Regions from separate parts of the Alistipes shahii WAL 8301 genome, predicted to be linked through region 1. Evidence: riboswitches for the same ligand, from Rfam matches in the RefSeq annotation. Region 1 holds a riboswitch; the other holds the start of a gene.
What was found. A riboswitch is a leader RNA that binds a small molecule or an ion and turns the genes downstream of it on or off. The one in region 1 is predicted to bind cobalamin.
Positions count from the first base shown of each region.

Region 1 (7,276 bases):
ACCACGACGCCGACCCCGACAGCGTGTACGCGCCCTCCTTTCCCACGGCGAACGACAGTCCGGCTTCGTAAGCGACGCCCTTTTCGCTGTTCAGGCCGGGGTTGCCGCCCGGCAGGAAGTAGAGGTCGTTGAGCGTCGGGAAGCGGTAGTTGCGCGAGACGGAGGCCTTCGCCACGACGTTGCCGCGCCTGGAAAGCAGGCAGTCGGCGAAGAAGGCAGGGATGACCGGCGACCAGGAGGTTCCGTACATGGCTTCGTGCACGACGACCGACAAGCCCAGCCGCTCCGTGGGACGCCACTTGGCCGACAGGGAGCCGTCGAGTTCGATGCGTCCCTTGTCATAGCCGACGACGGCCTTGTCGCCCTGCTGGCGGATGATGTTCTTGTCGGCGCTTTCGACGAAGTGCTGGTGTGCCGACAGCCCGGCCGTGAAGAGCCATTTGCCGCCGACGGAATACTCTCCGTCAGCCTGCCCGTAGAGGGTGTTGATCCTGCTCCGCGAACGGGTCATGGCCTCCAGGATGCCGTTGCCCTTGTCGCGCCGGTAGTCGTAGGCCGTCCACGAATGCACGTATCCGGCTTTCGCCGCCGCCTTCCAGTTCCGGCGGTAGTGGTCCCACGAGAGGACGCTGCGCAGGGTGTGTTCGCGCTGGCGGTTTTCGAACTGCGTGTCGTCGGCGTAGTCGGTCGTCAGCAGGGGCAGTTCCCGGTTGGAATTGATGTACCAGGCGTTCAGCCCGAAGCGGTCGCCTTTCCCGGTGTTGTAGTAGACCTCCTGCAACACGTGCACGTCGTCGAACGCGCCGCTCTTGTTGCGTTCGGTGGGATAGTACGACCCGACGATGTTCATCTCGTCGTCGTAGATGTTCTCCTTCTTGTCGCGGTTGCGGTACTTGTAGTCGTTGGCCGAGGACTGGTAGACGGCGCGGGTTGATACCTGCCAGCGCTCGTCGCCCCATGTCAGGCGCAGGAATTCGTCGAAAGTACGGAACATGCCGATGCCCTGGATATATTGCAGCCCGAATCCGTCGGCCGCCGCCGGCGCAGTCGAGAGCTTCACCAGTCCGCCCAGTCCGCCGCCCGTCTCGCTGACCGACGAGGTTCCGTGGAGCAGCGAGGCGTCGTCGATGAAATAGGAGGGGATCATCGAAAAGTCGGTCATGCCCAGCATCGGGTTGTTGATGCGCATGCCGTTCCACGTCACCTGCGTATGCGACGGACCCGTGCCGCGGAACGATACCGTGGAGAGGGTCGCGCGGCCGTACTGCTTGACGAAAACCGGTGTGTTGAACGTCAGCGCGTCGGCTATCGAGAGGGCGATGTTCTCCTTGAGGATCGCCGAGTCGAGTTTCGTCTCCTCGACGCCGATGCTTTTCATCGGACGCCGGCCCCAGACCGGAACCTCCCGGATGGCGATGGCGCCTTTCCCGCGCCACTCCCCCGCGCCGGCGTTCTGCGGGGTTTCCGGCACGTCGGACGGCGCCGGCTCGCCCTGCGCCCGCAGCAGCGCCGGAAACAGCAGCATCCAAAGAAACAAGGCGGTTGTTTTCATGCTCTCCGGTTATTTCCAGCAAAACGCTCCGGGCGCGACGCCCACGTGAAATTCGTCGACAGGCTCGCCCTTGGCCGTATAGCGGTAGACGACTCCCTGCTGCTGGTAGTCGACGGCGTCGGCAACGTACACGTCGCCGTTGGCCGGATCGACCGTCAGTCCGTAATATTTGGTCTCCCTGTATTCGAGGAACGGGCGCACCGGAAGCTGCTCCCCGGCGACGGGCATGCGCCAGACGTCCCGGTCGATCCAGTAGAGCGTGTCGCGCGTGCCGTTGAGCTGCATCTCCGACGGGGAGTCCCCCTTCCGGAACCGGAACTGCTTCTCCACGGAGAACGTTTCGGCGTCGATGCGGTACAGCGACGGGGCTTCATATCCGTAGGGGCTGCCCTCGTAGCCGCCGTCGGTGACGGTCCACAGCTTGTTGTTCCGGTCCATCGCCAGCGACGCGGGCTGGATGCCGACGGTCAGCTGACCGACGACCCGGTCGGTCTCGGTGTCGATTTTGAGGATACGGTTCTGGTAGGACCAGCAGTTCACGAAGACGTATTTGCCGTACTGCACCATCTGCTCCGTGGAGCCGGATTCTGCCGTCATGTCCGGGCACTCGATATATCCCGTGATTTCGTAGCGTTTGGGGTTGACGATGAAGATGCGGTTGTCCCAGATCTGCGTGACGTAGGCCTTTTCGTCCGAAACGAAATGGATGTACCGCGGCGAGGTGAGGTTGGTGATGCGTCCCACCTCGCGGAAGGTGTCGGGGTCGACGGCGAAAACGACATGCGAATTGTTCACCGCGATCCATCCCACGCCGTTGTGCAGGGTCATCGACTGCGCCACGTCGCCCAGCTTGAAGGCGTTGGCCCGGTGGAAAACTTCGTTTTCGACGGTTTTCGTTTCCGGGTCGTAATACGACAGCGTGGCGTTTCCGTACTGGAACATGCCCTCGTTGACGATGAACAGCCCCCGTTCCGTCGCCGAGAAATCCTCCGTGCGGCCGTAGTCCCACTTCATGCAGCCGCCGAGGGCGGAGAGGCATAAAGCCGCGGGCAGAATCTGTCGTAAGAATCGTTTCATGCGTTGCGGTCGGGAATGGGGTTATCGGTTGAGGTTCTCGTCGACGGCCATTCCGGCGACTTCGGTCGAGAGTTCGCCCAGTCCTCCGGCGCTGCCGTTGATGGCGCTCTGCACCTTGATGAAATCAATGTAGCGCAATCCGGCGGGCTGTCCGTCGGGCGTCATGGCGTTGCTGATCTTGAACCAGGTCTTGCCGGTTTTGGACGAAGATTCCAGATTGTCGCTGCCCGCGTTGTCGACGTACCCCCATTCGAACGAGTTGTTCGACCAGTCTCCGCCTGGGGTCTGCGTGGTGTTCTGCCGCAGGCCCGTGCCGTAATAGGTATGGGACTCCTCTTCGAGCCACAGGGGATAGTAGTAGTCCTGCGCATGGAACTGTCCCAGATAGGCTACCTGCCCGCTCCGGCCCAGATTGTCGGTCCATTTCACCCCCTGGCGAGGCCCGGCGGGTCTGTAATAGGTCACCGCATACTCCTGGACGGTCCATTCGCCGCCCGTTTCGCTGCCCCGGAGTTCGTACCATTCGTCGTCGGGCTTGCCGTTGCCGTTGACATCCTGCATCACCCACACGACGCCCGGTTCGTTGCTCCCTTCGAACTGGTTGCCGGGGATCGAAAAGTCGTATCCGCCCTTGTTCTCCACGCTGTGGTCGAAGGCGAGGATCACGTAGCCGCCGAAGTTGCCGAGCGAGACGAACTCACCCTTTTTCAGCCGGTTCTCGGCGTAGAGACGGGCCTCCTCGAAGCTCTTCTGGCCGGTGTATCCGGCCATGCCCGTTTCGTTGACGAACTGTCCGGGCGCGGGCAGGAATTCGAGCACCCGGTTCGACGCGGGCTGTCCCGTCGTCGTGATGACGCGCTCCGATTCGCGTTCGTAGCAGGTCACCCGGAGCGTTTTTTCGGTGATTCGCTTCGACGATGCGCGCGTGATGTGGCGCGAGAGGGGTGCGGCCGGGCTTTCGTCCGTGTCCGTCACCCGGAAGGTGACTTCGTATTCGCCCTCCTTCTCCGGCGTGAAGGCGAACATGCGTTGGGTTGCGTCCTCCTGCAAAGAGCCGTTCACGTACCATGCATATTCCGGCCCGACGGCGTCGCTCACCTGCGGCCGCAGGAACAGCGTCCGCCCGAGCGATACGCTCCGCACCAGCGGGTCGGCCAGGTAGGAGGAGGGGATGAACGCGATGCGGACCGGAATGACGTCCACGACGTGTACGGCAACCGTTTTCTCGGCCGTGCCGTCCTCGTTGGTCACCGTCAGCCGCAGGGAGCAGTCTCCCGGTTGGGTGCGCATGAAGATGTAGTCCTTTTCGGTGGAGACCGGTACGGACGAGTCGTCCAGATACCATTCGTAACGGGCGTTTTCGCCGTTCTGCACCTCCGGTGCGAACGTGTATTCCCGTCCCGTGAGCACGTATAGCCCCGTCTGCGGCACGATGAGCGAGATGACGGGGGGAGCGAGCCGGTTCACGTCGATGCGCGCCTCCTTCTCGTCGTATCCCGCCCGGTTTTCGACCCGCAGGGTCACATAGACGCGGCCTTCCTCGTTGAATACGTATTCGAACACGCGCGCCGTAGAAACGACCTCGTCGTCGATCGTCCAGCTGTAAGCGGCCTCTCCCTCGTTTTCCACGGTCGGCGTGATCGTCACCGCGCGGCCGATCTTGGCCGCGTAGACGCCTGTCTCGCTGTCGAGGGTGATTCGGGGTTTGCTGTCCGGCAGCGTAATCTCTCCGTCCTTGTTGCAGGCTGCGGCCGCCAGCGCTACCGAGAGCAGCGCCGGTATCGCCGTCCGTCCGGCATGACTGAAAAAACAGCTCATATCCTCTTCGTTTAAATCGTTCAACCAATCTTTGCGGATGTTCCGGAGATCCGCATTCGTGCCGTGCGCACGGCATGCGTCCGGCCGGAATTTCGCAGTAGCCTGATTTTACATTCGGGGATATGCCGGAAACCGTTTTTCCTGCCGATCACGATCCATTTCCCCCTGGATTGTAAAACCATTGCAGCGGCAGGTCTTCTGACTCGTTCCGGTCCCGACGCCTTCCCGGTCGCGTGAAAACCAGTGGCAAGAGATTGTCGGGGTCTGATGTGCCGCTTCGGCGGCAGGAACTTACAGCAGAGGGAACTGTTGCCGATTTTCACGGCATTCCCTTTTAATCGCCCGGGGCCGGGGGCCTCGTTCGGCGAACCGTTGCGCAGCAAAGGTATGGAAAAAAGATGAAAAAGAAGACGCGCCGGTCGAATTTTATGCCGGCGGCCTGCCGAAGGTCCCGCCGCCCGGGGTTCATTTCCGGTCGTTTCCGGGGACGGAACAGCTGCGCCGGCCGGGAGGCGGACGCCTGCGCGCAGTTGCTCTCTCCTGACGCCTGAAAACGAAAAAGTCTTACATGTCGTTGACACATAAGACTTTTTGCAGTGGACGACGTAATCCGTTCCTTCTCTCTCACGCCTCCTGGAGCTGAATCCGAGATTTGAACTCGGGACCCCTTCATTACGAGTGAAGTGCTCTACCGCTGAGCTAATTCAGCCTTTCGGGAACACCGAGGTTCCCTTTGGGACTGCAAATATCTGAAAAATATTTTTTTCTCGCAACAATTTTGCGAAAATTCTCGCTTTTCTTGCTATATTCGCGCTAAAACTGACCCGAAACTGTTTTACGATGATTACTTTTCTGGTGTGCCTGGCGTTGCTGGTGACCGCATATTTCACGTATGGACGCTATCTGGAACGGCTCGTCGGCATCGACCCGGCGGCCCGGACGCCCTGCAGCCGCCTTTACGACGGCGTGGATTACGTGCCCCTGCCGAGGTGGCGCATTTTCCTGATCCAACTGCTCAACATTGCGGGGCTCGGCCCGATTTTCGGCGCCGTGCTCGGTGCGGCCTACGGGCCGGTGGCGTTTCTGTGGATCACCTTCGGCGGCATCTTCATGGGTGCGGCGCATGACTTCATCGCCGGGGTCATCTCGCTGCGCCACGACGGCGCGAGTCTTCCCGAGACGGCCGGGGTCTACCTCGGCGGCGGCATGAAGATCGTCATGCGGCTCTTTTCCGCCGGGCTGATGATCCTCGTCGGTGCGGTGTTCCTCTCGCAGCCCGCATCGCTCGTCGCGGCCCGCCTCGACGTCCCGTCGCTTGAAGGCATCGCTTTCGGCGGATTCTCGTGGCTGCTGCTGATCGTGCTGGGCGTGATTCTCGTCTACTACATCGCCGCCACGCTGCTGCCCGTCGACAAGATCATCGGCCGCATCTACCCGGTCTTCGGCTTCGCGCTGCTGTTCATGGCCGTCGGCATCCTCGTCGTGCTGCTTTTCGGCGGCGAATACACCATTCCGGAATTCACCTCCTTCGAAAACTGCATCGCCGATGCGAAGGCCTTCCCGATCGTCCCGATGCTCTTCACGACCATTGCCTGCGGCGCCATCTCGGGCTTCCACGCCACGCAGTCGCCGCTGATGGCCCGCTGCATGCGCAACGAACGCGAGAGCCGCTCGGTCTTCTACGGCGCGATGATCTCCGAGTCGATCATCGCCCTCGTCTGGGCCGCCATTGCCATGGCCTTCTGGGGCGATGTCGCGGGGCTGAACGGCGCCATCGCCGAATACGGCGGCCAGGCGGCCGTGATGATCGACGTGATCGCCAACAAGACGCTGGGCCCGGCGCTGGCCGTCTTCGTGATCTTCGGCGTGGTGGCCTGCGCCATCACCTCGGGCGACACGGCCTTCCGTTCCGCGCGGCTGATCGTCGCCGACTTCATGGGCGTCGAGCAGCGCACGCTGCGCAAACGCATCTATATCTGTATTCCGCTCTTCGCGTTGGGACTTCTGATCATCTTCGGACTGCCGTTTCAGACCATGTGGAGCTATTTCGCGTGGATGAACCAGACCCTCGCGGCGGTGACGCTCTGGATGATCGTCGCCTACCTCCGCCACCGGGGGCGCGCCGTGTGGGTGGGGCTGATTCCGGCTCTCGTTATGACGTATGTCTGCGCCAGCTATATCTTCGTTTCGCCGCTGATGCTGGGCATGCAGAACCGTACGGCGGCTTACCTGCTGGGCGGGGGCGTGACGCTCGCGGTCCTTGTCGCCATGATTTTCAAACTCAAAGACAACGATGCAAAAGGCATATCTTGAACCTACGCCCGACCAGACTTTCGAGGTGGTCGGCGAAGGACCCTGTAATTTCGTGAAAGTCCTCGCCCGGTCCCGCGAGATGCAGGCCGCCGGCGATATAGAAGGAGCCTGCAACGAGCGTTTTCAGGCCTTCCAGCGTCTTGCGGAGCTGATTCCCGAGGACGAGGAGATCAATCTCGAATGGAGCCACCGCAATTCGCGCGCGGCGCTCGAACTGATCTTCGCCTCGGCCATCGACCACTTCCTGATCAACAATTTCGAGATGTCGGCGGCGCTCTTGGAAATGCTGCTGGAACTCGACCCCGAGGACCATCTGGAAGGGAGCGAACTGCTGGCCTTCGACTACCTGGCCTTGGACGAGCAGGAGCTGTTCGACGAGGTGATCAACGACGTGTCGGACAAGCATCCGGGGCGTGAGGTGCTGCTGCTGTGGTCGGCTTTCCGCCGTGACGGACGATTGCCCGAAGGGGAGTTGCAGCGATTCCGGACGCATTTTGCGCCCTTCTTCGCCGAATT
Region 1 is NZ_CP102253.1:1,928,067-1,935,342, forward strand. It holds partial or broken gene NQ492_RS08310 (TonB-dependent receptor) at 1-1,525, opposite strand, end outside; gene NQ492_RS08315 (glutaminyl-peptide cyclotransferase) at 1,562-2,629, opposite strand; gene NQ492_RS08320 (PKD-like domain-containing protein) at 2,651-4,447, opposite strand; cobalamin riboswitch at 4,619-4,836, opposite strand; tRNA gene NQ492_RS08325 (tRNA-Thr) at 5,082-5,156, opposite strand; gene NQ492_RS08330 (carbon starvation CstA family protein) at 5,288-6,760, shown strand; gene NQ492_RS08335 (hypothetical protein) at 6,741-7,276, shown strand, end outside.

Region 2 (7,276 bases), 470 kb from region 1:
AGTCGTCCGGAGGCGGATTGCCCCAGCTCGCGACGCCTTCCGGCGTGACCGTTTCCGCCAACAGCGCCTATGGTTTCGAGGCTTCCTGGGCCGAGGTGTCCGATGCGACGGATTACACCTATTTCGTGGAACTGCCGAACGGACAGGTGGTCGCTACGGGTAAAACGTGGGAACCCCGCGTACATATCGGCGGGCTGGCCGGGAAGAATTTCGGCAATTACCCCTATTTCAATTTCCGCGTGGTGGCCAACCACATGAACTACAACAGTTCGAAGGTGGAGATTCCGCAGACGTTCCGCTCGTCGGAGCCTTCGGCGGCGGTCCGGGCCGATATCCTTCCTTCGACGGCCACGGTCTACTTCCAGGACGATTTCTCCTGGGCCGATCCCTGGAGCGGCAGTGCCCTGCTGGCGACCAACACCGACTGGATCAACACCTATTGTACGGTGGATACGATGGTGCGCCTCGACCTGCTGGAAAAGGAAGGAACCGTGTCGCTCAACGGCTGGGGTTACGATGCGACCAACAAGAGCGTTTACACCCGTCCGGGGTATATTCACCTCAATTCGTCGTCGGCGTTGGGCAACCTGATCACCCCGGCATTCACCGGCATTACCGGTACGGACGACGTGAAGGTCAGCTTCGACGCCACCTATTTCTTCCAGTATTTCTCCGGTGCGGCCGATACGAACAAGACCCTGACGGCCAGCCTGAAGGGCGCCGGGACCATCGAAGGCGCTTCGGGCGGAATCATTTCGTTCACCTTGTCGCGCGGCAATGCGTGGGAGGGTTTCTCTTTCACGATCACGGGAGCCGATGCTACGACCCGCGTGGTGTTCGCCCCGGCGGTCAAAAGCAAGAACCGCGTGCAGTTCGATAACTTCCGCGCCGAATCGTTAACCCGTTAATTTGAAAGACAATGAAAAACCTGAAACTGTTTTTGTTGGGCCTTATGCTCTGCGCGGCGCTGCCGTCGCAGGCATGGGACCGCACACGCCACGACGCCATTGCGTATATCGCCGAATGCAACCTGACGCCCCGGGCGAAGAGGAATATCGCCCGCTACCTCGACCATTCGATCGTTTACTACGCATCGTGGATGGACAAGTACCGCGATACGCCCGAATTTCGAAACGTCGAGCATGTGAGTTATGTGGATGCCGGCATGCAACTGGTCGACACCCTGCGCAAGGGGAAGACCAATTGCGTCGTCGAACTGATGCGCGCCGTCGACCGGCTGAAAGACTACCGGAATATGAGCGATTCGCTCGTGCGGCTGAACCTGATGTATGTGATCCACATCGTGGGTGACATGCACTGTCCCTCGCATGTCAAATACGCCGGTTGCAAGAGCGGCCGCGCGGACCTCAACGGCAGGAAGATGTCCTACCATGCGATGTGGGACTGGGGTGTGCTGGACGGGGCCCACGGCTGGAGTTACAGCGAGTATCAACAGTTGCTGGACACCTTCTCCAAGCGCGAGAAAGCCGCCATGGCCAAGGGTACGCCCCGCGAATGGCTGCATGAAACCGCCGTCGCGTGCCGGGTGATCTACGACTGGCAGCGGGCCGACGAGACCTACGACAAGCAGTTCGTGCTGGACACCTACCTGCTGCCCGAAAGCCAGTTGATCAAGGCCTCGTACCGCCTGGCTGCGGTGCTCAACGAATTGTTCGGTTAGTAGGAGGACCTCCGGGGACAAAAAAAACAGCAGGGAATCTCGCGATTGCCTGCTGCCCTCGGAGGTCGCCCTCCTAAAACTACTAACCCAAACTTAAATAAATGAAGAAACCTCACTGCGGTTGCTGTGCCGCAGCTGACCGGAATAAGTACAAAGCGCGTGCCGAACCTGCAATCGCCGTCCGCCGAGGACCGTTTGGTGGAATATCGGGTCTTGTCGTGGAATTTTTACCGGAATAATTTTGGTTTTATGCCTTTTGTTGTTTTATTTGTGGCATATGCCTGATGATAGTGTCTTTAAAGGAAAATTCTCGGCGTTGTAACGTGGAAGGAGAAAAAGATATTTTGCGGCGGGTGAGCGGCGGGGACAGCGATGCCTTGCGGCCGATCTTCCCGAAACACGGTTCGCGTGTGGAAGGTCTTCGCCGTTGCGGGAGCCGATGCTACGCCCCGCGAATGGCTGCACGAAACGGCCGTCGCCTGCCGGGTGATCTACGACTGGCAGCGGGCCGACGGGACCTACGGCAAGCAGTTCGTGACGGACACCTACCTGCTGCCCGAACGCCAGCTGATCCTGGCGTCGTATCGTCTGGCCGCCGTGCTCAACGACCTGTTCGGTTAGTGATGCCCTCCGGGGATAAAAAAACAGCAGGGAATCTCACGATTGCCTGCTGCCCCCAGGAGGTTGCCCTCCTAAAACTACTAACCCAAACTTAAATAAATGAAGAAACCTCACTGCGGTTGCTGTGCCGCAGCTGACTGAAATAAGTACAAAGCGCGTGCCAAAGTTGCGCCGCCGTCTGCCGGAAAAGGGACGCATCGTGGTCGGAACGGTCCGCTGCGCAGAGCGGCGGGGCGCGTTTCGCGGAAATATTCCGCCGGATCGCTTGCTTCCTGCCGATAAAAGTGTACCTTTGCCGTGCAATGGTTTCCCCGTGGAGGGGAATTAAAAGGGAATGCCGTGTGAATCGGCAACAGTTCCCGCTGCTGTGAGTCCCGCCCGCAAGGGCTTTTTCGTTGCGGCATTCTTGAGCCACTGGTCCTCCGGGACCGGGAAGGCGCCGCCTCGGGGGACAAGTCAGAAGACCTGCCTTGCGCGATAGGGTGTTTGCTCCTGCGGAGAAAGGGAGCGCCTGAAGTCGTCGCCGGCGGTTTTTCCGTGCGTCCTTATTTGCTTCGGCCCTCTTTTTCCTGTTGCTGCGAACCTCTTCGGACAGACTTTTTTACGGTTGGATGAGGAAGTCGTCGCCATGCTTTGCCGGGTCGTCATGCCTGTTTTTGCCTGCGCGGTATTCTCCGTGAAGTCTGTCCCTTACGGACGGAACAGATGGAACCATTAACTAAAAAACAAGGTATGATGAAAAAATTATTTGTGATCTGCTCCTGGGCGCTGCTTCTCGGCGGCTGCAAGAGCGAATCCGGGGCTTCGGACCCGGATGGAGACAAACCTGTTCCCCCCCCCTCGGCCGAACTGTTGCAAAAGATCGAAGACCTGAATGCGGGCCTGGTCTCGCTGAAGACGCTGGCCGGAGCCGTGTCGCAGTCGGAAGTGCGGTCGCTGGCCGAGACGGAGGACGGCGTGCGCCTTACGTTCTGCGACGGGACCGAAGTGACGGTAGCCTGCAATGCGGCGGCGGAAGCGCCGCTGATCGGCATTGCGGTCGATGGGGATGCGTATTACTGGACACTCGCCGCGGAAAAGGATATTCCCTGGCTGAAAGATGCCGCCGGAGCGAAAATGCCTGTTTCGGGGCCTGTCCCCGTCGTGGGGCGCGATGATAAAGGTTTCTGGACCGTGACGACGGACGCCGCCGTGACGCCGTGGCAGATCGGGGACGGCTCCGGAAATCCGGTCGAAGCCACGGGCGACGAGCAGGTGGAGTTGTTTCGGTCGGTAAAGGCCGGAAACGGCCGGGTGGAAATCGCGCTGACGGACGGCGGGACTCTTTCGGCGGCGCAGGTCAACGACTTGAGCGTTGCGGGGACGGCCAACTGCTATGTGGTTTCGGCGCCCGGAACGTATGTTTTCAATGCCCGGGTACGCGGAAACGGAGCCGGCGAAGGGGTCGGATTCGAGCCGGCGATCGAGATGGCGGACGGCATGACGGCCGACTGGCTGTGGACCGACTCCGAAGGACTCGTTTCGGGAGTCGCCCTCGACACGACCTCCGGCGATATTTTCCTCACGGTCGGCGAAGGCAGGGGCAACGCGCTGGTCGCCCTGATGCAGGACGGAAAGGTCGTCTGGAGCTGGCATGTCTGGGTGACCGACGCTCCGCAGACGATGACCTACGGGAACGGGACGGTCTTCATGGACCGCAACCTGGGCGCCGCAGGTACGACCGCAGGCGGTACGGACGCTTACGGCATGTATTACCAGTGGGGGCGCAAGGACCCGTTCTACGGGGGCGAGAAAACGGAAACTTCGGCCAATGCGTTCCTCGAAGCAAAGAACGGCACGGTGGTGAATCCCGCTTATCCGGCGCTGGACTGGGCTTTCAGCAAGAGTGCGACGACGACCGACGGGGCTGCCGCCAATCCCATGACGTTCTACAACGATAAGGTCGGAACCGGCTATAACTGGCTTGCGTCGCCGAACGCGACATTGTGGGGTGAGGCCAAAACGCTCAACGACCCCTGCCCGCCGGGGTACAGGGTTCCTGAAACCGGTGCATGGGAGGATTTGATTTCGGGACGTCAGTACATCGACGGCGTTTCGGTATGGGACGGAACGAACTACGGTATGACCTATACCCACGGGGGACAGACGGCCTGGTATCCGGCGCAGGGCTATCGCAATTACAGTTCGGGCGCCATCGTGGGGCTGCGCAGCTCGACCGGCGGTTCGGGCGCTTACTGGTCGGCGGAAACCTCTTCGGTCAAATCCTATTACCTCTTCTTCCGCAGCAAACTGTCGAGCAGCGGTTCGATCAATAATGAACTGGACATGAACCGGTCTTACGGCTATACGGTGCGTTGCTGCAAGGAGTGACGGTCCGTCGGGACGAATAAAGGCAGGACGCTTTCGGGTCCTGCCTTTGTTTTCGATGCCGGTTCCGGCCTACCGGAACACGCCCGTGTAGGTCGAGGGCGAGAGGGCGCGCAGCTCCTCCTTGACTGATTCGGCGACGTCGAGCGTTTCGATGAATGCCGCGATCGACTCGCGGGTGATGTGGGCGTTGGTCCGCGTCAGGGCCTTCAACGCCTCGTAGGGCTTCGGGAAACCCTCGCGGCGCAGGATGGTCTGGATGCCCTCGGCCACCACGGCCCAGTTGTTCTCCAGGTCGCGCGCCAGCGCCTCGGGGTTGAGGATCACCTTGTTCAGCCCCTTGAGCAGCGATTGCAGGGCGATCACCGCGTGGGCCATCGGCACGCCGATGTTGCGCAGCACGGTCGAGTCGGTCAGGTCGCGCTGAAGACGCGATACGGGCAGCTTCGACGAAAGGTGCTCGAAAACGGCGTTGGCGATGCCGAAGTTGCCCTCGGCGTTCTCGAAGTCGATGGGGTTGACCTTGTGGGGCATGGCGCTCGATCCGACCTCCCCGGCCTTGATCTGCTGTTTGAAGTACTCCATCGAAATGTAGGTCCACATGTCCCGCGAGAGGTCGATGAGGATGGTGTCGATGCGCTTCATGTTGTCGAAGATGGCCGCCAGGTTGTCGTAGTGCTCGATCTGCGTGGTGTACTGCGAGCGGCACAGCCCCAGCGTCTCGTTCACGAACCGGTTGGCGAAAGCCACCCAGTCGATTTCGGGGTAGGCCGCGCGGTGGGCGTTGAAGTTGCCCGTGGCGCCGCCGAACTTGGCCGGAACGGCGATGTCGTGGAGCATGAACAACTGCTTTTCGAGCCGCTCGACGAATACCGAAAACTCTTTGCCCAGCGAGGTCGGCGAGGCGGGCTGCCCGTGCGTGCGCGCCAGCATCGGAACCTCGCGCCACTGCTCGGCGAACGACGCCAAAGCGTCGCGGACCTCCTCGACGACGGGGTAGTAGACGCCTGTCATCGCCTCCCGGAGCGAGAGCGGAATGGCCGTGTTGTTGATGTCCTGCGACGTGAGGCCGAAATGCACGAACTCCTTATAGGCCTCCAGCCCGAGGGTGTCCATTTTCTCCTTGATGATGTACTCGATGGCCTTTACGTCGTGGTTGGTCACCGACTCGATCTCCTTCACGCGCCGGGCGTCGGCGTCCGAGAAATCGAGGTAGAGCGCGCGCAGGGCGGCGAATTTCGAGCGGTCGATGCCGGTCAGCTGCGGCAGCGGCAGTTCGCACAAGGCGATGAAGTATTCCACTTCGACGCGGATGCGGTAGCGGATGAGGGCCTGCTCCGAAAAATAATCGGCTAATTTCTCCGTTTTATTACGGTAACGCCCGTCGACGGGCGAGATGGCGGTGAGGGGAGTTAACATATGGGATTGTGATTTGTTTTTCGTTTCCAGACGCCAAATTTACGACATTTAATTGAAATACGCATAATTTTCCATACCTTTGTGGAGATGTAAACCGAAATCGGAATGAATTTCATATTGGCAATCATCGACTCCCTGGCGGGCTTCGTGCAGCGCAATCCGCTGACGACGCTCCTTATCGTCATACTGGCGCTCGGCGCCCCCGCGCTGCTCAAGGGCATCGCGCTGTTTATCTTGTATTTTCTTATGGGACTTGTTATTTTGGTCGTCGTGCTGATGCTGGCTTTCCGCTGGCGGATCTACAAGGTCCGCAAGCAGATGGAGCAGCAGTTCGGCGAAGGCTTCGGACAGCAGTCCGGACCGAAGGGATTCGGCGGTTTCGGCTCGCCCTTTGCAGAGCAGCCGCGCAAGGAGCGCGAAGGCGAGGTGAAGGTGCACAAAACCCCGGGAACGCCCGAGAAGCGCGTGTCGAAGGATGTGGGCGACTACGTCGATTTCGAAGAGGAAAAGCAGTAGCATGTTGAAGATTTTCGAACTCATAGGGCGCTATTTCATGCTGATGGGAAAGGTCTTTTCCCGTCCGGAGAAGGCCGCCATCTACCGCCGGCGGATCATTTTCGAAATGGAGTCGCTCGGTGTCAACTCGATCGGCCTGACGGCCATCATCTCGGTCTTCATCGGCGCGGTCATCACGTTGCAGATGTGCATCAACCTCGATTCGCCGTTCATTCCCCGCTCGCTGGTGGGTTACGCCACGCGCGAGACGATGATCCTGGAGTTTTCGTCGGCGGTCGTGGCGCTGATTCTCGCCGGAAAGGTCGGGTCGTCGATCGCCTCGGAAATCGGAACCATGCGCATCACCGAACAGATCGACGCGCTCGAAATCATGGGCGTCAACTCCGCCTCGTACCTCATCCTCCCGAAGATCGTCGCCGCGATGGTCTTCTTCCCCTTTCTGACGATCCTCTCGATCCTGATCGGCATTCTGGGCGGATACCTCATCGCCGCCGCGACGGGCATTATGATCCCCGCCGACTATGTCGACGGCCTGCTGATGGATTTCAAGCCCTATTCGATCACCTACACGCTGATCAAGACCGTCTTCTTCGCCTACATCATCACCTCGATTTCGGCCTTCTACGGCTACAACGCCCGGGGCAACTCGCTGGAGGTCGGCACGGCTTCGAC
Region 2 is NZ_CP102253.1:2,399,807-2,407,082, forward strand. It holds gene NQ492_RS10145 (BACON domain-containing protein) at 1-908, shown strand, start outside; gene NQ492_RS10150 (S1/P1 nuclease) at 920-1,681, shown strand; gene NQ492_RS10155 (phospholipase C/P1 nuclease family protein) at 2,090-2,302, shown strand; cobalamin riboswitch at 2,588-2,789, shown strand; gene NQ492_RS10160 (PL29 family lyase N-terminal domain-containing protein) at 3,038-4,672, shown strand; gene purB (adenylosuccinate lyase) at 4,742-6,088, opposite strand; gene NQ492_RS10170 (DUF4834 family protein) at 6,194-6,604, shown strand; gene NQ492_RS10175 (MlaE family ABC transporter permease) at 6,606-7,276, shown strand, end outside.
Region 2: it holds a riboswitch for cobalamin, as region 1 does, so the genes downstream of both, NQ492_RS10160 (PL29 family lyase N-terminal domain-containing protein) here and NQ492_RS08320 (PKD-like domain-containing protein) in region 1, are expected to answer to the same signal.